Regions from separate parts of the Rhodovibrio salinarum DSM 9154 genome, predicted to be linked through region 2. Evidence: predicted binding sites of a transcription regulator. Region 2 holds the regulator's gene; the other holds the start of a gene.

Region 1 (9,280 bases), 800 kb from region 2:
CGGGATCCGGGCCACCCGCCTGGGCCATGTCGGGACGGCCGCCACCGCCCTTGCCGCCCAGCGCGGCCGAACCCGCGCGCACCAAGTCAACGGCGGAAACGGTGCCGGTCAGATCACTGGTCACACCGACCACGAGCGAGGCCTTGCCATCATAGGCCGTCGCCACGGCCGCAACGCCCGAGCCGAGTTGCTTCTTCAACGCGTCGGCCATGCCCTTGAGCTCGCCCGGGGGCACGTCGGCAACGACCTGGCAGGCGAACTTGATGCCGCCGACCTCGCGGGTCTCAACGGCCGGGCCGCCGGAGCCGCCAGTGGCGAGCTTCTTGCGTGTCTCCGCCAGCTCGCGTTCCAGGCGCTTACGCTCCTCCAGCAACTGATCGATCCGGTTGGTCAGCTCGCCAGGCGTGGTGCGCAGGTGACTGGCCGCTGTCTTGATCTGCTGCTCCTGCGCGCGCACGAAGCGTTCGGCGGCATCGTGGGCGACCGCCTCGATCCGGCGCACGCCAGCGCCTGGACCTTCCTCGCGGAGGATCTTGAAAAAGCCGATTTCGCCCGTGCGCGCCACGTGCGTACCGCCGCACAGCTCGATCGAATAGGGCTTGTTGGCGCCCTCGTCGAAACCGCCCATGGAGATCACACGGACCTCTTCGCCGTACTTCTCGCCGAACAGCGCCATAGCGCCCGCCTCCATGGCCTCGTCCTTGCCCATGAAGCGGGTCTCCACCGGCGTATCACCCCGGATCCGGGCGTTCACCTCGGCCTCGACGGCCTGCAGATCGTCTTCCTGGATCGGTTTGGGCTGGGAAACGTCGAACCGCAGCCGGTCGGGCGCGACCAGCGAGCCCTTCTGCATCACATGCTCGCCCAGGCGCCGGCGCAGGGCTTCGTGCAGCAGGTGGGTGACGGAGTGGTGCGCGCGCAGGCGCGTGCGCCGCGCGCCGTCGATCGCCAGGTGTGCCGGCTCGTCAGCCTTCAGCGTGCCGTGCTCGACCTCGACCGCGTGGACATGCAGGTCGCCGACCTTCTTCTGGGTATCGGTAACCCGGGCCCTGGCGCCGCCTTCGGTGGTGACCATGCCGGTATCGCCGACCTGGCCGCCGGACTCGCCATAGAACGGCGTCTGGTTGACGATCAGGAAGCCCTGCTGGCCCTCGGCGATCTGGTCCACCTGCCGACCGTCCTTGACCAGGGTCAGGATCGCACCTTCGGCCGCATCGGTGTCGTAGCCCAGAAACTCGGTCGCGCCGAAGTGATCGCGAATGGCGAACCAGACCTTTTCATCCGCCTGCTCACCGGAGCCTGCCCAGGCGGCCCGGGCCTTACGGCGCTGCTCTTCCATCGCAGCCTCGAAGCCCTGCTCGTCCAGGCCCAGCTCCTCGCCGCGCAGGATGTCCCGGGTCAGGTCGAGCGGGAAGCCGTAGGTATCATAGAGTTTGAAGGCGACGTCGCCCGGCAGGGTCCCACCTTGGCCGAGCTTCGCCGTCTCGTCCTCCAGCAGGCGCAGGCCGCGGTCGAGCGTCTCCTGGAAGCGCCCTTCCTCCATCTTCAGGGTCTCGGTGACCAGCGCCTCGGCCCGGCGGATCTCCGGGAAGTGCTCGCCCATCAGTTGGGTCAGTTCGGGCACCATCTTGTAGATCATCGGTTCACGCACGCCCAGCTTGTGCACGTGGCGCATCGCCCGGCGCATGATCCGGCGCAGCACGTAGCCGCGGCCCTCGTTGGACGGCAGCACACCATCGGCCATCAGGAAGGTGGTGGCGCGCAGGTGGTCGGCGATCACCTTGTGGGAGGCGCGGAACTCGCCGTCCGGATCGACGCCGGACAGCTCGGCCGAGTTCTCGATCAGGCAGCGCAGCAGGTCGATGTCGTAGTTATCGTGCTTGCCCTGCAGCACGGCGGCAATGCGCTCCAGGCCCATGCCGGTGTCGATCGACGGGCGCGGCAGATCGACCTTCTGGCCCGGCTCGGGCTGGTCGTACTGCATGAACACCAGGTTCCAGATCTCGATGAACCGATCGCCATCCTCGTCCGGGCTGCCGGGCGGGCCGCCCGGCAGGTCCGGGCCATGGTCGAAGAAAATCTCGGAACAGGGGCCGCAGGGACCGGTATCGCCCATCGACCAGAAGTTGTCGGAGGTGCCGATTCGGATGATCCGGTCGTCCGGCAGGCCAGCGATCTTGCGCCAAAGCTGATAGGCGTCCTCGTCATCGGCGTAGACGGTCGCGATCAGCTTCTCCTTGGGCAGACCCAGCTCCTGGGTGACCAGCAGCCAGGCGAGCTCGATCGCGCGCTCCTTGAAATAATCGCCGAACGAGAAGTTGCCCAGCATCTCGAAGAAGGTGTGATGTCGGGCGGTGTAGCCAACGTTCTCCAGATCATTGTGCTTACCGCCGGCGCGCACGCACTTCTGCGAGGAAACCGCGCGCGAGTAGCCACGGTGTTCCTGGCCGGTGAAGACGTTCTTGAACGGAACCATGCCGGCGTTGGTGAACAGCAACGTCGGATCGTTGCGCGGCACCAGCGGCGCGGACTGAACGATCTCGTGGTCGTGCCGACCGAAGTAGTCCAGGAACTTGCGGCGAATTTCGTTGGTGGTGGTCATGATCCCCTTCGCGTACCTCGCGCGCGATTTTCCGGCCCCGTGGCACGGGGCGGCGCAGCTACCGTCGTCTTGGCCGGGTATGTAGCCAGTGCCCCGCCGCGCTGTCCACCCGCGCGCGAAGACGACAGCGTTCAGGGCGTAGCGGAACGCCGCGCGAACTGCCGGTGCGTATCACAGAACCGGCCTTGGCTGGGGACACAAAGCAAACGGGCGCGCACCCTTATGCCTCAGGATGCGCGCCGCGCCGTCAACCCACAAACCCTGGTCAACAAGTCCGACAGGGTCTGCCTAACATCAGCCCTGGGCGTCGTATTCGCCGCTGGGGTCGTCAGGCCCTTCAAGCATATTGGAGGCGACGAGACCGGCGTTTTCGCGAATCTTGTCCTCGACCTCCTTGGCGACCTGCGGATTGTCCTTCAGGAACTTCTTGGCGTTCTCACGCCCCTGGCCGATCCGCTGGCCGTTGTAGGAGAACCAGGCACCCGCCTTCTCGACGATATTGGCGGAAACGCCGAGGTCGAGCAGTTCACCGGTCTTCGAGACGCCCTCGCCATACATGATGTCGAACTCCACCGTGCGGAACGGCGGCGCCATCTTGTTCTTAACCACCTTCACCTTGGTCTGGTTGCCGACCACGGTGTCGCGGTCCTTGATCGACCCGATCCGGCGGATGTCCAGACGTACCGAGCTATAGAACTTGAGCGCGTTGCCGCCGGTGGTGGTTTCGGGCGAGCCGAACATCACGCCGATCTTCATCCGGATCTGGTTGATGAAGATCACCATGGTGTTGGAGCGGGCGATCGAGCTGGTCAACTTGCGCAGCGCCTGACTCATCAAACGCGCCTGCAGGCCCGGCTGGCTGTCGCCCATCTCGCCTTCCAGCTCCGCCCGCGGCACCAGAGCGGCGACCGAGTCGATCACCAGCACGTCGAGCGCCCCCGAGCGCACCAGTGTGTCGGCGATCTCCAGCGCCTGTTCACCGGCGTCCGGCTGGGAGATCAACAGTTCCTCGACGTCGCAGCCGAGCTTCTTGGCGTAGGTGGGGTCGAGCGCATGCTCGGCGTCGACGAAGGCACAGGTGCCGCCCGCCTTCTGCGCCTCGGCGACGACGTGCAACGCCAGCGTCGTCTTACCCGAGGATTCGGGGCCGTAGATCTCGACCACGCGCCCGCGCGGCAGACCGCCGATCCCAAGCGCGATGTCGAGCCCAAGGGACCCGGTGGAAACCGTCTCCGCCTCCACGACCTGTTCGCGATCGCCCAGCCGCATGACCGAGCCCTTGCCGAACGCGCGCTCGATCTGCCCGAGCGCGGCGTCCAGCGCCTTGCTCTTGTCCTGGTCGGGAGCCTGCTGCTTGGTGGAAGATTTTTTGCTGGCCAAGGATAGAACGTTCTGCTGCGCCATGAGTGGATGCCCCCTTATCCCACAGCCCTCGCGGCCGGGGCAACGCGTGGTGAACGGGTTCAAGCAGGTTTCGTTGTACTGCTTTCGTTCTCACTTAATAAGAACAAAAGAGAAACTCCAAAGGGCGCCACCCTGCGACTCCGCGGAATCACTCGGTTCCGGCGACACGCACAAACGATCGCACTTTAGCGCGCATCGGCGTACAGCACGTCCTTCACCATTCCGGCCAGCTGCTTGAGGGTGAACGGCTTGCCCAGGAAATGGGTGTCGGCTTCCTCACCCAGGTTGCGGCGGAAGGAATCCTCCGTATAGCCGGAGATGAAGATCACCTTCACGTCTGGACGCGTCTCGCGCACCCGTTTGACCAGCGCCGGCCCATCCAGATTCGGCATCACCACGTCGGTGATCAGCAGATCGACCTGGTCGCCCTGGTCCGCCATCACGTCCAGCGCATGCTCGCCGGAGCTGGCCTCCAACACGGTGTATCCCTTCTTGCGCAACGCCCGGGCAGAGAAGGCGCGCACCGCCTCCTCGTCCTCGACCAGCAGCAGGGTGCCCATGCCGGTCAGATCGGTCACCTGCCCCTGCCCGCTCTTTGTCGGCGCGTGCTCGCTCGCGATCTGCTGGTGGCGCGGCAGGTAAATCTGGAAATTGGTGCCCACGCCGGGCGCACTGTCGACCAGGATGAAGCCACCGGTCTGCTTAACGATGCCATACACGGTGGACAGGCCCAGACCGGTGCCGGCGCCCACCTCCTTGGTCGAGAAGAACGGCTCGAAAATCCGGTCCAGGTTCTCCTGCGCGATCCCGCAGCCGCTGTCGGCGACCTCGATCAGCACGTAGTCGCCCGGCGGCACGGTCTCGCCCTCGCGCTTCAGCGGGCGGCTCAGTTGCTGGTTGCTGGTGCGGATCGCCAGTTCGCCGCCGCCATCCGCCATGGCATCGCGGGCATTGACGGCGAGATTGATGATCACCTGCTCGAGCTGACCCTGGTCGACCTTGACCTCCCACAGGCTGCGGCCGTGGATCACGTCGAGCTGAATGTTCTCGCCGATCAGACGGCGCAGCAGATGCATCAACTCCTGCAGCACGTCGGTCACGGACAGCACGGTCGGGCGGAGCGTCTGCTGTCGGGAGAAGGCGAGCAGCTGACGCACCAGATTGGCCGCCCGGTTGGCGTTCTGTTTGACCTGCATCAGATCGGCGAACGACTGATCGCCTGGCCTGTGACGCAACAACAGCAAGTCGCAGAAGCCGATCATCGCGGTCAGCAGGTTGTTGAAGTCGTGCGCGATGCCGCCAGCCAGTTGGCCCACCGCCTGCATCTTCTGCGATTGGGCGAACTGCTCTTCCAGGTTCTTCTGCTCGGTCGCGTCGATCAGGTGCAGAACATGGCCTTCGCGTTCCAGCCCGCGGGCACCGCCGGCGCCCTCCGCGTCCAAAGGTGTGGCGAAGACTCGACAGACGGTGTCTGGTTCGGCCGCCGGCCGGACCTCCGGGCGACCTCCACCGCCGTCGCGCGACAAGGCCTGCCCAAGCGCGGCCCGATCGCCAGGCCGCACCAGTTGCTGCGCCGGCTGCCCGACCACGGCGTCGCGGCTTACGCCCATCAGTTTAGAGAACGCGGCGTTGCATTCCTGCACGCGCCCGTCAGCGTCCAATAGCGCAATGCCCACCGGGGACTGTTGGAAGAATCGGCGGAACCGACGTTCCGAGCGTTCCAAGGCGTCGTGCACCTGGCGCTCGTCCGACAGGTTGCGGACGACCGAACGGGTCGAGATCGGCTGCCCGTCCTCACCGCCGACAACCTCCTGCGTGATGTAGGTCTCGATCCGTTGCCCCGTGGGGCCAACCAGGACGACCTCGCGGGGGCCGAGCGTCACCGCATCGCCGCTGGCAGCGTGGACGGTTTCTTCCGACGCGAACGGGACATGCGCCGGCGCCCCTTCCGTTGCGGCCTCGGGGATCAGATCGTGCAGTCGGATATGGCCGTCGGTCAGTTTCTCCGGTGTGGTGCCCAGCCAGTCGGTCAACGTCTTGTTGACGAACAGGAAGCGGCCATCGCCATCCACCGAATAGAAACCGACCGGCGCGTGCTCCAGCAGATCGACGAAGCGCGCCATTTCGGTGCGCAGGATGTCCTGCATCTGCCGGCGCGCGGTGATGTCCTCGGTCAGCCAGGCGACCAGGCCATCCTGGTCCGGCATCGGCTGAGCCCGCACGTCGAGCCAGATCCGCTCGCCACTATCGGGGTCCCACACCGGCGCCTCGACGTGCCCTCCGATCCCGGCGGCGGCGTTCGCCGCCAAGCGGCGAAGCTCCTGCCGCGCGCCATCGTCGTCGACCTGCTCGGCCAGCACCTCGGGCAGCGCCCGACGGCGATCCCCGAACCGCTCGACGAACGCCGGGTTGTTGACCAGTGGCGTGCCATCCCGGCGGCCTAGTTGGCGCGGCCAGGGCATGGCGTTGAAGGCCGCCTGCATGCGCACGCGCCCGCGCTGGGTCCGAATCAGGATAACCGCAAGGCCACCAGCCACCAACGCAAGCGCACCGGCCAGCCCCGCCAGCAGCAGGACCAGCGGGCTGCCCCAACCGCCAGCCGCCGCCGCGCCAGCCACCGCCTGCGCACGCACGGGCGTCGTGCCCCCGATCAGGCCGGCGGTTGCCACCGCGATAGCCACTGCGCTTCGCCATTTGCCAATCAAGAGCCGGCCTCTCCTCAGAACGGTTCGCCCACCCAATCCCACACACCTCCGAACGCCGTGCCGCCTCACAGTCGCGCTGAACCGGGGATGGTGCAAAGGGCTTCTTGCCCGGCAAGACGCATCCAGCTTCCGCACCGCCTTAGCGCCCCGCGGTTGCTGGCATGCGGCCCTTCAGGCGCATCACATAGCCGATAATCTCGGCAACCGCTTTGTAGTGCTCCGCCGGGATCTCCTGATCCAGTTCCACGCTGGCATGCAGCGCGCGGGCAAGCGGCGGGTTCTCGACCAGCGGCACATCGTTCGCCTCGGCCACTTCGCGGATGCGCCGGGCGACCTCGTCGACCCCCTTCGCCACAACCCTGGGCGCCGCCATTTCGCCGTGGCTATAGGACAGGGCAATGGCGTAGTGCGTCGGGTTGGTGACCACCACGTCGGCCTGCGGCACAGCGGCCATCATGCGCTTGCGCGACTTCTCCATGCGCAGCTGACGCAAGCGCTGCTTGACCTGCGGGTCGCCCTCGGACTGCTTGAACTCGTCCTTCACCTCCTGCTTGGACATCTTCATCTCTTCGTGGTGCTTGTAGCGCTGGTAGGCGACGTCCAGCGCCGCGATCACGGTCATCACCGCCAACACCGCGCCTGTGACCTTGAGCGCGTAGACCCGCAGCACCTCAAGCTGCGCCGTCATTCCGATCTCGATCAGCTGCGGCAGGGTGTCGTGCTCCGGCCAGATCACCAGAAAAGCGACCAAGCCGACCAAGGTCAACTTGGCGATGCCCTTGGCAAAATCGACCAGGGCGCGGGTGGAAAACAGCCGTTTGGCGCCCTTAATCGGCGAAATCTTTTCCGGTTTAGGCTTCAGGCTCTCCACGCTGACCAGAAACCCGATCTGGACGAAATTCGCCGCGACGGCTGCGATCATCAGAAGGCCCATGGGCAACAGCAGCACCCATAGCATGTCGATCATGGTGTCGGTCAGAACTGGACCAAGCCCACCGCCGGTGGGCAGCAGAGCGGCTTTGGCCAGAAAGCGGCGCAATGTGTCGCTGACGCCGCTCGCCATCGCGGGCGCCATGATGGTCAGGATCAGACCAAGGCCGAGGATGATGAACCAGTGGTTGACCTCCTGCGACTTGGCGACCTGCCCTTTCTTGCGGGCTTCCTCCAGCTTTTTCGGGGTCGGGTCTTCTGTCTTTTGGCTCTTATCCGTTTGGTCGTCGGACACGCCGCCCCTCCCCTATTGCTGAAAGACCATGAACAGGTCGGCGAACTGGCCCGTGAAGTAACTGATTATGGCCGGCAGGGAGATCATCAGCAGCCAGATCCCCTTGATGATCTGCAAGGGCATGGTGGCGAAAAAGATCTGCACCTGTGGCATCAGACGCGACAGCAGACCGACCCCGAGGAAAAGAACCAAACCGGCAACCACGAAGGGGGCGGCCAGCTTCATCGCGATCAGAAAGGAACGGGCCACCGTCTGGCTCATCAACTGGGCGAAGTCGGCCACCGGCGGCGCCACTCCGACCGGAAACACCACGTAGCTATCCACCACCGCCGCCAGCATGATGTGATGGATATTGAGCCCGAAGATCGCCACCAACGCGGTGATATTGAGGAACGCGCCGATGATCGATCCCTGCTGCTGGCTGGCCGGGTCGTTCACCAAGGCGTTGGCCTGGCTCGACATGTAGGCCATCACCATGCCGCCGGTGACCAGGGCCGACATGAACACCCGCGCCAGCGTGCCGATGAACAGGCCGATGAACAGCTCGCCAGCCATCAAGGCCAGCAGCACACTCACCTGGTCCGGCTCGCCCGGCAGCGTGTCCTGGACCAGCGGCGTCACCAGCAACGATACCGCGAGCGCCAGGATCATCCGGGCACGCGGACTGACGTAGGACTCACCGAACCCCGGCAGGGTCGACAGCGCCGCGCCGACGCGCACGAAGACGAGCAGCACCGAAAACAGCGTGGCGGGCAGCAGTTCCTGGAGCACGGGCGCGGCGCCTTTAGGTCTTAGCCGCCCGCGATGATCTTGTCCGTCAGCTCCAGCGTGAACGCCGACAGCGCGTTCAGCATGAACGGCGCCAAGACGATCAGCGCGACCATGACGACCAGGATCTTGGGCACGAAGGTGAGCGTCATCTCCTGCATCTGGGTCAGCGCCTGGAACAGCGCGATCACCATGCCGATTCCCAGCGCGGCCAGCAGGATCGGGCTGGATACCTTGAGCATGACGTAGACCGCCTCGCGGCCGACCTCGATGACCTCGGTCTGATTCATGGTTAACAATCCAGCTTCGAAAGAAGCCCGCGTCGATTCGCTCGGCGGCAGCCGATCGCGCGGGCCCGGTTAAGTTGAGGGCTTGGTCGCTTGAGGTCTCAGGGCGCCTCAGATCGGCATGCGCATGATCTGCTGATAGGCCTGCACGGCCTTGTCGCGCAGGGTCACGACGGTCTGCAGCGTGCGCTCGGCCTGCGACATCGCCATCACGACGTCGTTGATGTCCGCCTTGCCGGCGGCCGCGGCCAGCGACATCCGCTCGCCGCCCTTGAGATCCTGGATCGCG
Region 2 (9,280 bases):
CGCGCCGGGGGCAGGGCCAAGCGCGTGGGACCTTTGGTGGGCGCAGCGCCGGCAGACGATCGCCCGGCGGGTGCGCGCGGCGGTACCCGGGCGCGCTGGCACGGTCGCCGCCGCGTTGATGACCGGCGAGCGCAGCGCGATCCCCGAGGACGTGCTGCAGACGATGCGGGACTCCGGGCTCGCGCATTTGCTGGCGATCTCGGGCCTGCACGTTGGCCTGATCGCCGGGCTGGTGTTCTTCGCCGTGCGGGCGGCGATCGCGCTCGTGCCCGCCGTTGCGGTGCGGGTGCAGGCGAAGAAGTGGGCCGCCCTGGCAGCGGCCCTGGCTGGCTTTTGCTACCTATGGCTGGTCGGGGCGACGATACCGACCCAGCGGGCCTTTCTGATGCTCGCGCTGGTGCTGCTCGCGGTTGCGCTCGACCGCAGTGCGCTGACCATGCGCTTGGTCGCCTGGGCCGCGTTCGTCGTCCTGCTGCTCCATCCGGAAAGCCTGGTTAGCGCCTCCTTCCAGATGTCGTTCGCTGCCGCGACGGCGCTGGTCGCGGCCTACGAGGGTTTGCGCAGCCATACCTTCGGGCGGACCAGCCAGCGCAGCATCCCCATGCGGCTTGTGCTGTACGCCGGCAGCGTGGCGCTCACCAGCGTGATCGCGATCTTGGCGACGGGGCCGTTTGCGGTGTTCCACTTCAACCGGCTGGCTCTCTATGGCTTGGCGGCGAATCTGGTTGCCGTGCCGCTCACCGCCTTTTGGATCATGCCGGCCGCACTCGTCGCATTCGCGCTGATGCCGCTCGGCCTCGATGGCTTCGGGCTGACGGTCATGGGGTGGGGGATCGCCGGCATGCTTGCCGTCGCCGAAACCGTGGCGGACTGGCCGGGGGCGGTCGCGGTGCTGCCGTCGCCGAGCCGCGCGGGACTCGCCCTGATCATTGCCGGGGGCGTCTGGTTGTGCTTGTGGCAACGGCGCTGGCGGCTTTGGGGACTGGCTGCGGTCGCTGTCGGCTGTTTGAGCGTGCCCTGGGGACCGCGGCCGGATGTACTGGTCACGGGCGATGCCAGGTTGATCGGCGTGCGGGCCGCCAGCGGCGAGTTGTGGGTCAGTACGCAGCGCCGCGAGCGGTTCAGCCGCGATGTCTGGATGCGGCGGTTGGGCACGCAACGCGTGCAGACCTGGCCGCCTTGGGGGCAAGCGGAGAGTGCGGATCTGACCTGCGACCCGCTGGCCTGTCTGTTCCGCAAGAATAGCCTGACGGCCGCGCTGGTACGCGACGGCCGCGCCCTGGCGGAGGACTGCCGTATGGCGGACGTGCTGGTTGCGGTGGTGCCGGTGGCGCGGATCAAATGCGCCCGACCGAGCATCCTGGTCGATCGCTTCGACCTTTGGCGTGCGGGGACGCACGCCATCTACCTCGCGCGCGATGGCCCGCGCGTCGACACAGTCCGCGCGCATCGCGGCACCCGCCCCTGGGTTCGCCGACGCGGCCGGGAGTAAGACCGCGCGACGGCCAGATCAGCACCAGCCCAAAGCTCATGTCGGGCCGTGGAGGGTTTATGCGCGCGACGCCTCAGTGATAGCGACGCAGTAGGGCGACCAAGCGGCCCTGCACCTTGACCCGTTCGGGGGGATAGATCCGGGTTTCGTAGGCCGGGTTGGCGGGTTCCAGGGCAATCGAGTGGCCGCGTCGGCGGATGCGCTTCAAGGTGGCTTCCTCGCCATCGACCAGGGCGACCACGATCGCGCCAGGCTCTGCATGCTCGCCACGGCGGATCACGACCGTGTCCCCGTCGTGGATGCCGGCTTCGATCATCGAGTCGCCGTCGACTTCGAGGCAGTAGTGCTCGCCGTCGCCTACCATCGCCCCCGGAATTTCGACGAACGCGCTTTCGTCGCGCAGCGCCTCGATCGGCGTGCCGGCGGCGATCCGACCGTAGAGCGGCAGGTGCAGATTCTGCGAAGCCGTTGTCGCGCCCAGTTCGGGGACGGTGGGGGCGCGGAAGTTCGCTTGCACGACGTTGTCGCCGACCGGGCGGCCGTGTGCTCCTGACAGCGGGTGTCCGGCGGCGTCTTGCGCACCGTCTTCCGCGCTGCCTGTCTGAGTGGAGGGCTCACCTGGCAGGCGCAGCACTTCCAGTGCCCGGGCGCGATGCGGCAACCGGCGGATAAACCCACGCTCCTCTAGTCCGCTGATCAGACGGTGGATGCCAGATTTGGACTTTAGATTGAGCGCTTCCTTCATCTCGTCGAACGAAGGCGAAACGCCGTGTTCGCCGAGATGCTTGTGGATATAGAGCAGCAGTTCGTGTTGCTTGCGCGTCAGCATGTTGGCATCCGCTTTGCCGTTTTGCCCCCGAGGCTGCCTGTCCCAGCGCGGAATACCGTTAAACCGGGGCCCGAACCCGACTTTCAGGGCGTACGGGTGCGATTGTCGGCGCGGAACAAAGCATCAACTCAATGCCGTGTTCTACTTTGGTTCCGTCGAAGCGTCAACCGCCCTTCGCGTGGGCGGAGAGGCTTGTCACGGCAAATACGCAGAACCGTGACCCCGAAAGGGCCGTGTGCTAGCGCGCACTAAATTCCCGCCCCGAATGGCACGACCTCAACCGGGCTGCCGGCCGCCTGGGCCGGCGCGTGGGGCGCGCGCACGAGCAGCGCGTCCGCTTGGGTGAGCCGGCTCAGCATCGAACTGTCCTGCTTGTCGAAGGGGGTGGCGATCCGGTTGCCGTCTGCGTCCTGGGACAGGGTGCAGCGCATGTAGTCCTGACGCCCGCCGTTCTCGTCCAGATCGCGCCCGGCCAACGCAGGCAGGCGGGGTTCCGCCGGGGCGTCGCGGCCCAGCATGCGGTCGATCGCCGGCCGTACGAACAGGGTCGAGCAAACCAGACCAGATACCGGGTTTCCCGGCAGGCCCAGCACGGGCGTTCCCTGCAGATTGGCCAGCATCAATGGCTTGCCCGGCCGCATGGCGATTTTCCAGAAACCGAGATCCGCCCCCATTTCCGTCAGCACGTCCTGAACCAGGTCGTGTTCGCCAACACTGACGCCGCCGCTGGTCAGCAGCAGGTCCGCCTGCGCCGCGCCCGCCAGCATCTGGCGCAGCCCGTCCTTGGTGTCGGGGGCGACGCCCAGGTGCAGCGGCTCGCCGCCGCACGCCGCCACGAAGGCGGACAGGGCATAGCCGTTGGAGCTGACGATCTGGCTGGGCCCGAGTTCCTCGCCCGGCAGGACGATTTCGTTGCCGGTTGCGAGCACCACCACGCGAGGCTTGCGGCGGACCGACAGCCAGGGGCGGTTCATCGCAGCCGCGAGGCCGATATCGCGGGCACTCAACTGACGTCCAGCGGTGAGGCCGACGCTACCCGCCTGGAAATCCAACCCCGCCGGGCGGACCCAGCGCCCCTTGGGTTCGGCCTGCTGGACCGTCACTTGGTCGCCGTCGCGCGCGGTGTTTTCCTGGATGACGACGGTGTCGGTGTCTCGGGGCAGGGGCGCGCCCGTGAAAATCCGCACGGCTTCGCCGGGCCCGAGCGGACGGTCGAAATCGCCGCCGGCTGGAACCTCCCCGACCACCCGCATTGTGATCGGCGCATTGGCCACATCCTGGGCGCGCACGGCGTAGCCATCCATCGCGGAGACGTCGCGCGGCGGTTGGGTGACGCGGGCGGCGACATCCTGGGCCAGCACACGGCCCAGCGCCCGCTCGACGCTCACCACCTCCGCCGGCAGGGGCGTGAAAGCGGCCAGGACCTGGGTGCGTGCATCCTCGACCGAGAGCATCAAGCAGCCTCGTAAGTTCCGGACTTTCCGCCCGATTTGTGCGTGACCCGGACGTCTGTGATGGTCATCGCCTTATCCACTGCCTTGCACATGTCGTAGACCGTGAGCGCGGCGACGGAGCAGGCGGTAAGTGCCTCCATCTCCACACCCGTCTTGCCCGCGATCTTGCAGGTTGCAGCGATTTCCACCGCGGGCGCATCGTCGGACAGCGCCAGTTCGACCTCGACGCTGGACAGGCTCAGCGGGTGGCACAGCGGGATCAGGTCGGGTGTGCGTTTGGCGCCCATGATCCCGGCCAGCCGGGCGACCGACAGCACGTCGCCCTTCTTGACCCCGCCTTCCCGGATCAGCCGCGCCGTGTCCTCGGCCATGGTCACGCGCGCCTTGGCGGTGGCGGTGCGCGCAGTCTCGTCCTTGGCGCTCACATCCACCATGCGGGCGTTGCCGCGCTCGTCGAAATGGGTGAATTCGCTCATTCCGCAGCCCCTGCGGCGGTTCCCGCCGACCGGCCGAACAGCGCGGCCGTGGCCTGCTCGACGTTGGGCTGGCGCATCAGGCTCTCGCCGATCAGGAAGGCGCGCGCGCCGTGCTCCGTCATGCCAAGCAGATCATCACGGGTGAATAGCCCGCTCTCGCACACCATCAGGCGGTCCGTTGGGACGCGCGGGCCGAGTCGACGGCTGGTCTCAAGGTCCACGTCCAAGGTCTTGAGATTGCGATTGTTTACGCCGATCAACGGGCTCTCGAGCCGGAGCGCACGGTCCAGTTCCGTCTCGCCGTGCACCTCGACCAGCACGTCCAGGCCCTGCTCGCGTGCGGCGGCCTCCAGTTCCGAAGCCTGGGCATCCGACAGGGCGGCCAGGATAAACAGGACGCAATCGGCGCCCAGCGCCCGGCTTTCGACGATCTGGTAGGGCTCCAGCATGAAGTCCTTGCGCAGCACCGGTAGGTCGACGGCCGCGCGTGCCGCTTCCAGGTAGTGATCTGCGCCCTGAAAGTACGGCGCGTCGGTCAGCACCGACAGGCAGGAGGCGCCGCCGTCGCGGTAGGCGCGTGCGATCCAGGGGGGATCGAAATCCGCGCGGATCAGGCCCTTCGACGGTGAAGCTTTCTTGACCTCGGCAATCAGGCCGAAGCCGTCGCGCGCGGCGCCATCCCGAAGCGCGCGGGCGAAGCCGCGGGGCGGGTCCTGGTCACGGGCGCGTGTCTCCAGATCGGCAAGCGGTGTCGACAGCTTGCGCCGGGCGACTTCCTCCGCCTTGGTGGCGCAGATGCGGGTCAGCACGTCGCTCATGCGGTCGTTTTTCCGTGTGGCGGAGTTGCGTTGGTGATTTCGACCAGCCGGTCGAGCACGCGCGCGGCGTGCCCGCTGTCGATCGACGCGGCGGCCATCTGGGCGCCCTCTTTCAGATCGCGCGCCTTGTCTGCGACGACCAGGCAGCCGGCAGCGGTGTAGACGACGATGTCGCGGAACGGCCCGTGCTCGCCAGCCAGCATGGCACGCATCACCTGGGCATTCTGCTCGGCATCGCCGCCCAGCAGATCGTCCAGATCGGCTCGTTTCAGACCGATCTCCTCCGGACTGACTTCGAAGGTGGTGACCTCGCCGTTCTTCAACTCGGCAACCAGGCTCGGGCCGGTGGTGGACAGTTCGTCCAACCCATCGGCGCCATGCACCACCCAGGCGCGCTCATGGCCTAGGTTCTTCAGTGTGTGTGCCAGCGGCTCCACCCAGTCGGGGGAGAACACGCCGATCATCTGCCGCTTCACCTTGGCTGGGTTGGATAGGGGACCCAGCAGATTGAACAGGGTGCGTGTGCCCAGTTCCTTGCGCGTCGGCCCGACGTGGCGCATCGCGCTATGGTGGCGCGGGGCGAGCAGGAAGCAGGTGCCGGCCTCTTCCAGCGCGCGTTTCACCAACGGTGTTTCCGCTTCGACCTCGACGCCGAGGGCAGCCAGCACGTCCGCCGCGCCGGACTTGGACGACATCGCCCGGTTGCCGTGCTTGGCGACCGGCACGCCGCAGCCCGCGACCACGAACGCCGCGCCGGTGGAGACGTTGTAGGTACCCTTGCCGTCGCCGCCGGTGCCGCAGGTGTCGAGCGCTCCCGCCGGCGCCTCGATCGTGGTCATCTTGGCGCGCATCGCGCGCGCCGCGCCGGTGATCTCATCGATGGTCTCTCCGCGTACGCGCAGGGCCATCAGGAAGCCGCCCATCTGGCTGGGTGTGGCGTTGCCAGACATGATGATGCCGAAGGCCTGCTCGGCCTGCTCCGCGCTGAGCTGGTCGCCGCCGGCCACGGTGGCGATCAGGCCCTTCAGGTCGGTCATGTCGCCGGTCATGCTGCGTCCTCTTGTGCGTCGTCTCGGCAGGTGGAAACGGTTTCGCGCGGCGGTCTACCCGTTATGACCCGCCTCGGCCAGGAAGTTGCGCAGCAGATGATGGCCATGCTCGCTGGCGATGCTTTCCGGGTGGAACTGCACGCCGTGGATTGGGCGGGTGCGGTGGCGGCAGCCCATGATCACATCGTCGTCCGCCTCGGCCACGACCTCCAGATCGTCCGGCCAGCCCTCGCGCTCGACGATCAGGGAGTGATAGCGCGTTGCCTGCATCGGCGTCGGCAGATCGCGGAACACGCCGGCGTGGTTGTGCCGGATTTCACTCACCTTGCCGTGCATCGGCACGGCCGCGCGGCCGATCTTGCCGCCGAACGCTTGGCCGATCGCCTGATGGCCCAGGCAGACACCCAGCATCGGCACGCTGTCCTTGGCCTTGTCGATCAGCTCCAGGCAGATGCCCGCCCGGTCCGGATCGCATGGTCCAGGTGAGATCACGATACCTTGCGGATGCCGGGCCAGCGCTTCGTCGGCGGTGAGGGCGTCGTTACGCACCACCTCGACCTCGGCCCCCAGCTCGCCGAGGTAGTGGTACAGATTGTAGGTGAAGCTGTCGTAGTTATCGATCAACAGAAACATATCAGTCACTTGTCGCCCGGCGTTGACGTCCCCGGCGCATCTGCCGGGGCGTGCCTTATAGCAGCAGGAACGCAGGCACGGAAGCAAGCCCGCGGGCTGGTCACTGCGCCCTCTTGACCTTCCAGTGACTGGAAGGGCCATGTCAGACCTGAGATAGACAAGGCAAGGGACACCAGTGCCATGGCTGAAGCGGCACACACGACTCATAGCGATCCGATCGTCCTGGAGATCACCGGCCTGTCCTGTGGCGGTTGTGCCGCCAAGACGCGTCGTCACCTGGAAGCTGTGAACGGCGTCGCCGAGGTCACGGTCGATCACACCGCCGGCCGCGCGGAGGTGACCCCGCAGCCGGAGGCCACACCGGCTCCGGAAGACTTGCTGGCGGCCGTGCATGCCGCGGGCTACACGGCCCAGTTGGCCCGGCGGACGGACTCCGCTGAAATCGACTTGCCGGTGTTCGGCATGAGCTGCGGCGGCTGCGCGTCGAAGGTGCAGCGGGAGCTGGAGGCGTTGGACAGCGTCAAGTCCGCGCAGGTGGACCATACCCGCGGGATCGCTACCGTCACCCCGGCCGATCGGGGCCCGCAGGCCTCCGAGCTGGCCGCCGCCGTGGCGCGCGCTGGCTTTAGCGTGACGCCACAGGACTCTGGAAACGAAGAAAAATCCGCTGGCGAGGCGGGAGCGGGTAACGCGTCAAAGACATCCGAGCCCGCACCCACGCAACCGGCCGGGCAGACCGATCCGCAGCGTGATGGTGCCGTCTGCGACCTCAGGATCGAGGGCATGACCTGCGCGTCCTGTGTCTCGACGGTGGAACAGGCGCTGGCCGGCGTGTCGGGCGTGGAGAGCGCCAACGTCAACCTGGCCAACAAGCAGGCGCGGGTGCGCCTCAGCCGAAAAGTGGAGCCCGACCGACTGGTCAAGGCGGTCAAGGACGCCGGCTATGGTGCCCGCCCGGCCGAGCAGGAAGACCAGGACACAGAGGCGGCGCGTGAGCGGGCGCAGTCGCGGCGCGAATGGGCGCTGTTCGCCGTCTCCGCGCTGTTGACCCTGCCGCTGGTCGCGCAGATGGGGTTCGAACTGGTCGGCTTGCCGGGGCATCTGCCGCCGCTGGTGCAGCTTGCGCTTGCGTTGCCGGTGCAGGTGTTCGCTGGCGCGCGCTTCTACAAGGCCGCCTGGCCGGCGTTGAAGCGCTTCTCGGGCAATATGGATACGCTGGTCGCTTTGGGAACGACGGCGGCGTTCGGTCTCAGCCTGTACAACGTGGTGGCGGCCCCCACGAGCGATCTGCTGGCCTGGGGCGGCGGCGGTCATCTGTACTTCGAGGCTGCGGCGGCCGTGATCACGCTGGTCCTGCTGGGCCGCATCCTGGAGGATCGGGCGACCCGCAGCGCCGGGGCGGCTGTCCAGGCGCTGATGCGTCTGCGCCCCGATGAGGCGCGTGTTGAGCGCGGTGGCGAGACCGTGAGCGTGCCTGCGGATCAGGTGGTCCAGGGCGACGTCGCGATTGTGCGCCCGGGCGAACGCATCCCGGTTGACGGACGTGTCTTGTCTGGCGAGAGCCAGTCGGACGAAAGCCTGGTGACTGGCGAAAGCCTGCCGGTTGCCAAGGGACCGGGCGATAACGTGGTCGGCGGCGCGATCAATGGCGACGGTCTGCTGCGCATCGAGGCGACGGCGGTTGGCCAGCAGTCGACGCTCGGCAAGATCATCGACATGGTGCAATCGGCTCAGGCGTCGAAGCCGCCGGTGCAGCGTCTGGTCGACAAGGTCGCCAGCGTGTTCGTGCCCGCGGTGGTCGGGGTTGCGGTCGCCACCTTGATCGGCTGGCTGTTGGCGGGGGCGAGCCTGCAGACGGCGCTGATCTATGCCGTCGCGGTGCTGGTGATCGCGTGTCCCTGTGCGCTGGGTCTGGCCACCCCGACGGCGATCATGGTTGGCACCGGCCTGGCGGCCCGGCGCGGCGTCTTGATCAAGGACGCAAGCGCTCTGGAGCAGGCGCGCGGGGTCACCACGGTCGTGTTTGACAAGACCGGAACGCTGACCGAGGGCAAGCCGGAAGTCCGGGACGCGCGCCCGTTCGGCGGGATTGACGAAGGCGATCTGATGCGTCTGGTCGGTAGCGTGCAGCAGGGCAGCTCGCACCCGCTGGCGGAGGCGATCGTCGCCTACGCTCGGCAACAGGATGCCGATCTCACCACGCCGGAGGACTTCCAGAATGTCTCCGGCAAGGGGGTGCTGGCCACCGTTGGTGGTCGACGGCTGGCCGTCGGGTCTCATCGGTTGATGGCCGAACAGGATGTCGATACGGCCGGTACGCAGGAGACCACGGACAGTTTCGAAGCTCAGGGCTGGTCGGTGGTCTATGTCGGTGAACTGGGTGAGAGCCCTCGTCTGGTCGGGGTGCTTGGCCTGGGGGACCGTTTGAAGCCCGGTGTGGATGCGGCGGTGGCTGCGCTGCAGGCCGAGGGCATCGAGGTCACGCTGTTGTCCGGCGACAACCGCCGCGCGGCGGAAGCGGTGGCCGCC

What was found. Region 2 encodes LexA, which represses DNA repair genes until DNA is damaged. Its sites were predicted from a motif close to ATGTTCTANTTTGGTTC; they were not measured.
Region 1: recA (recombinase RecA) is a predicted target of LexA. The motif match lies at 4,080-4,096, and genes of this name have one in related genera.

The regions. Positions count from the first base shown of each region.
Region 1 covers NZ_KI911559.1:1,945,295-1,954,574, reverse strand. The annotation lists gene alaS (alanine--tRNA ligase) at 1-2,602, opposite strand, end outside; gene recA (recombinase RecA) at 2,897-4,006, opposite strand; gene RHOSA_RS0109055 (hybrid sensor histidine kinase/response regulator) at 4,192-6,687, opposite strand; gene flhB (flagellar biosynthesis protein FlhB) at 6,851-7,936, opposite strand; gene fliR (flagellar biosynthetic protein FliR) at 7,949-8,707, opposite strand; gene fliQ (flagellar biosynthesis protein FliQ) at 8,728-8,994, opposite strand; gene fliE (flagellar hook-basal body complex protein FliE) at 9,103-9,280, opposite strand, start outside.
Region 2 covers NZ_KI911559.1:2,745,295-2,754,574, reverse strand. The annotation lists gene RHOSA_RS22325 (ComEC/Rec2 family competence protein) at 1-1,492, shown strand, start outside; gene lexA (transcriptional repressor LexA) at 1,566-2,321, opposite strand; gene RHOSA_RS0112755 (molybdopterin molybdotransferase MoeA) at 2,570-3,775, opposite strand; gene moaC (cyclic pyranopterin monophosphate synthase MoaC) at 3,775-4,251, opposite strand; gene trpC (indole-3-glycerol phosphate synthase TrpC) at 4,248-5,069, opposite strand; gene trpD (anthranilate phosphoribosyltransferase) at 5,066-6,118, opposite strand; gene RHOSA_RS0112735 (anthranilate synthase component II) at 6,173-6,751, opposite strand; gene RHOSA_RS22320 (heavy metal translocating P-type ATPase) at 6,932-9,280, shown strand, end outside.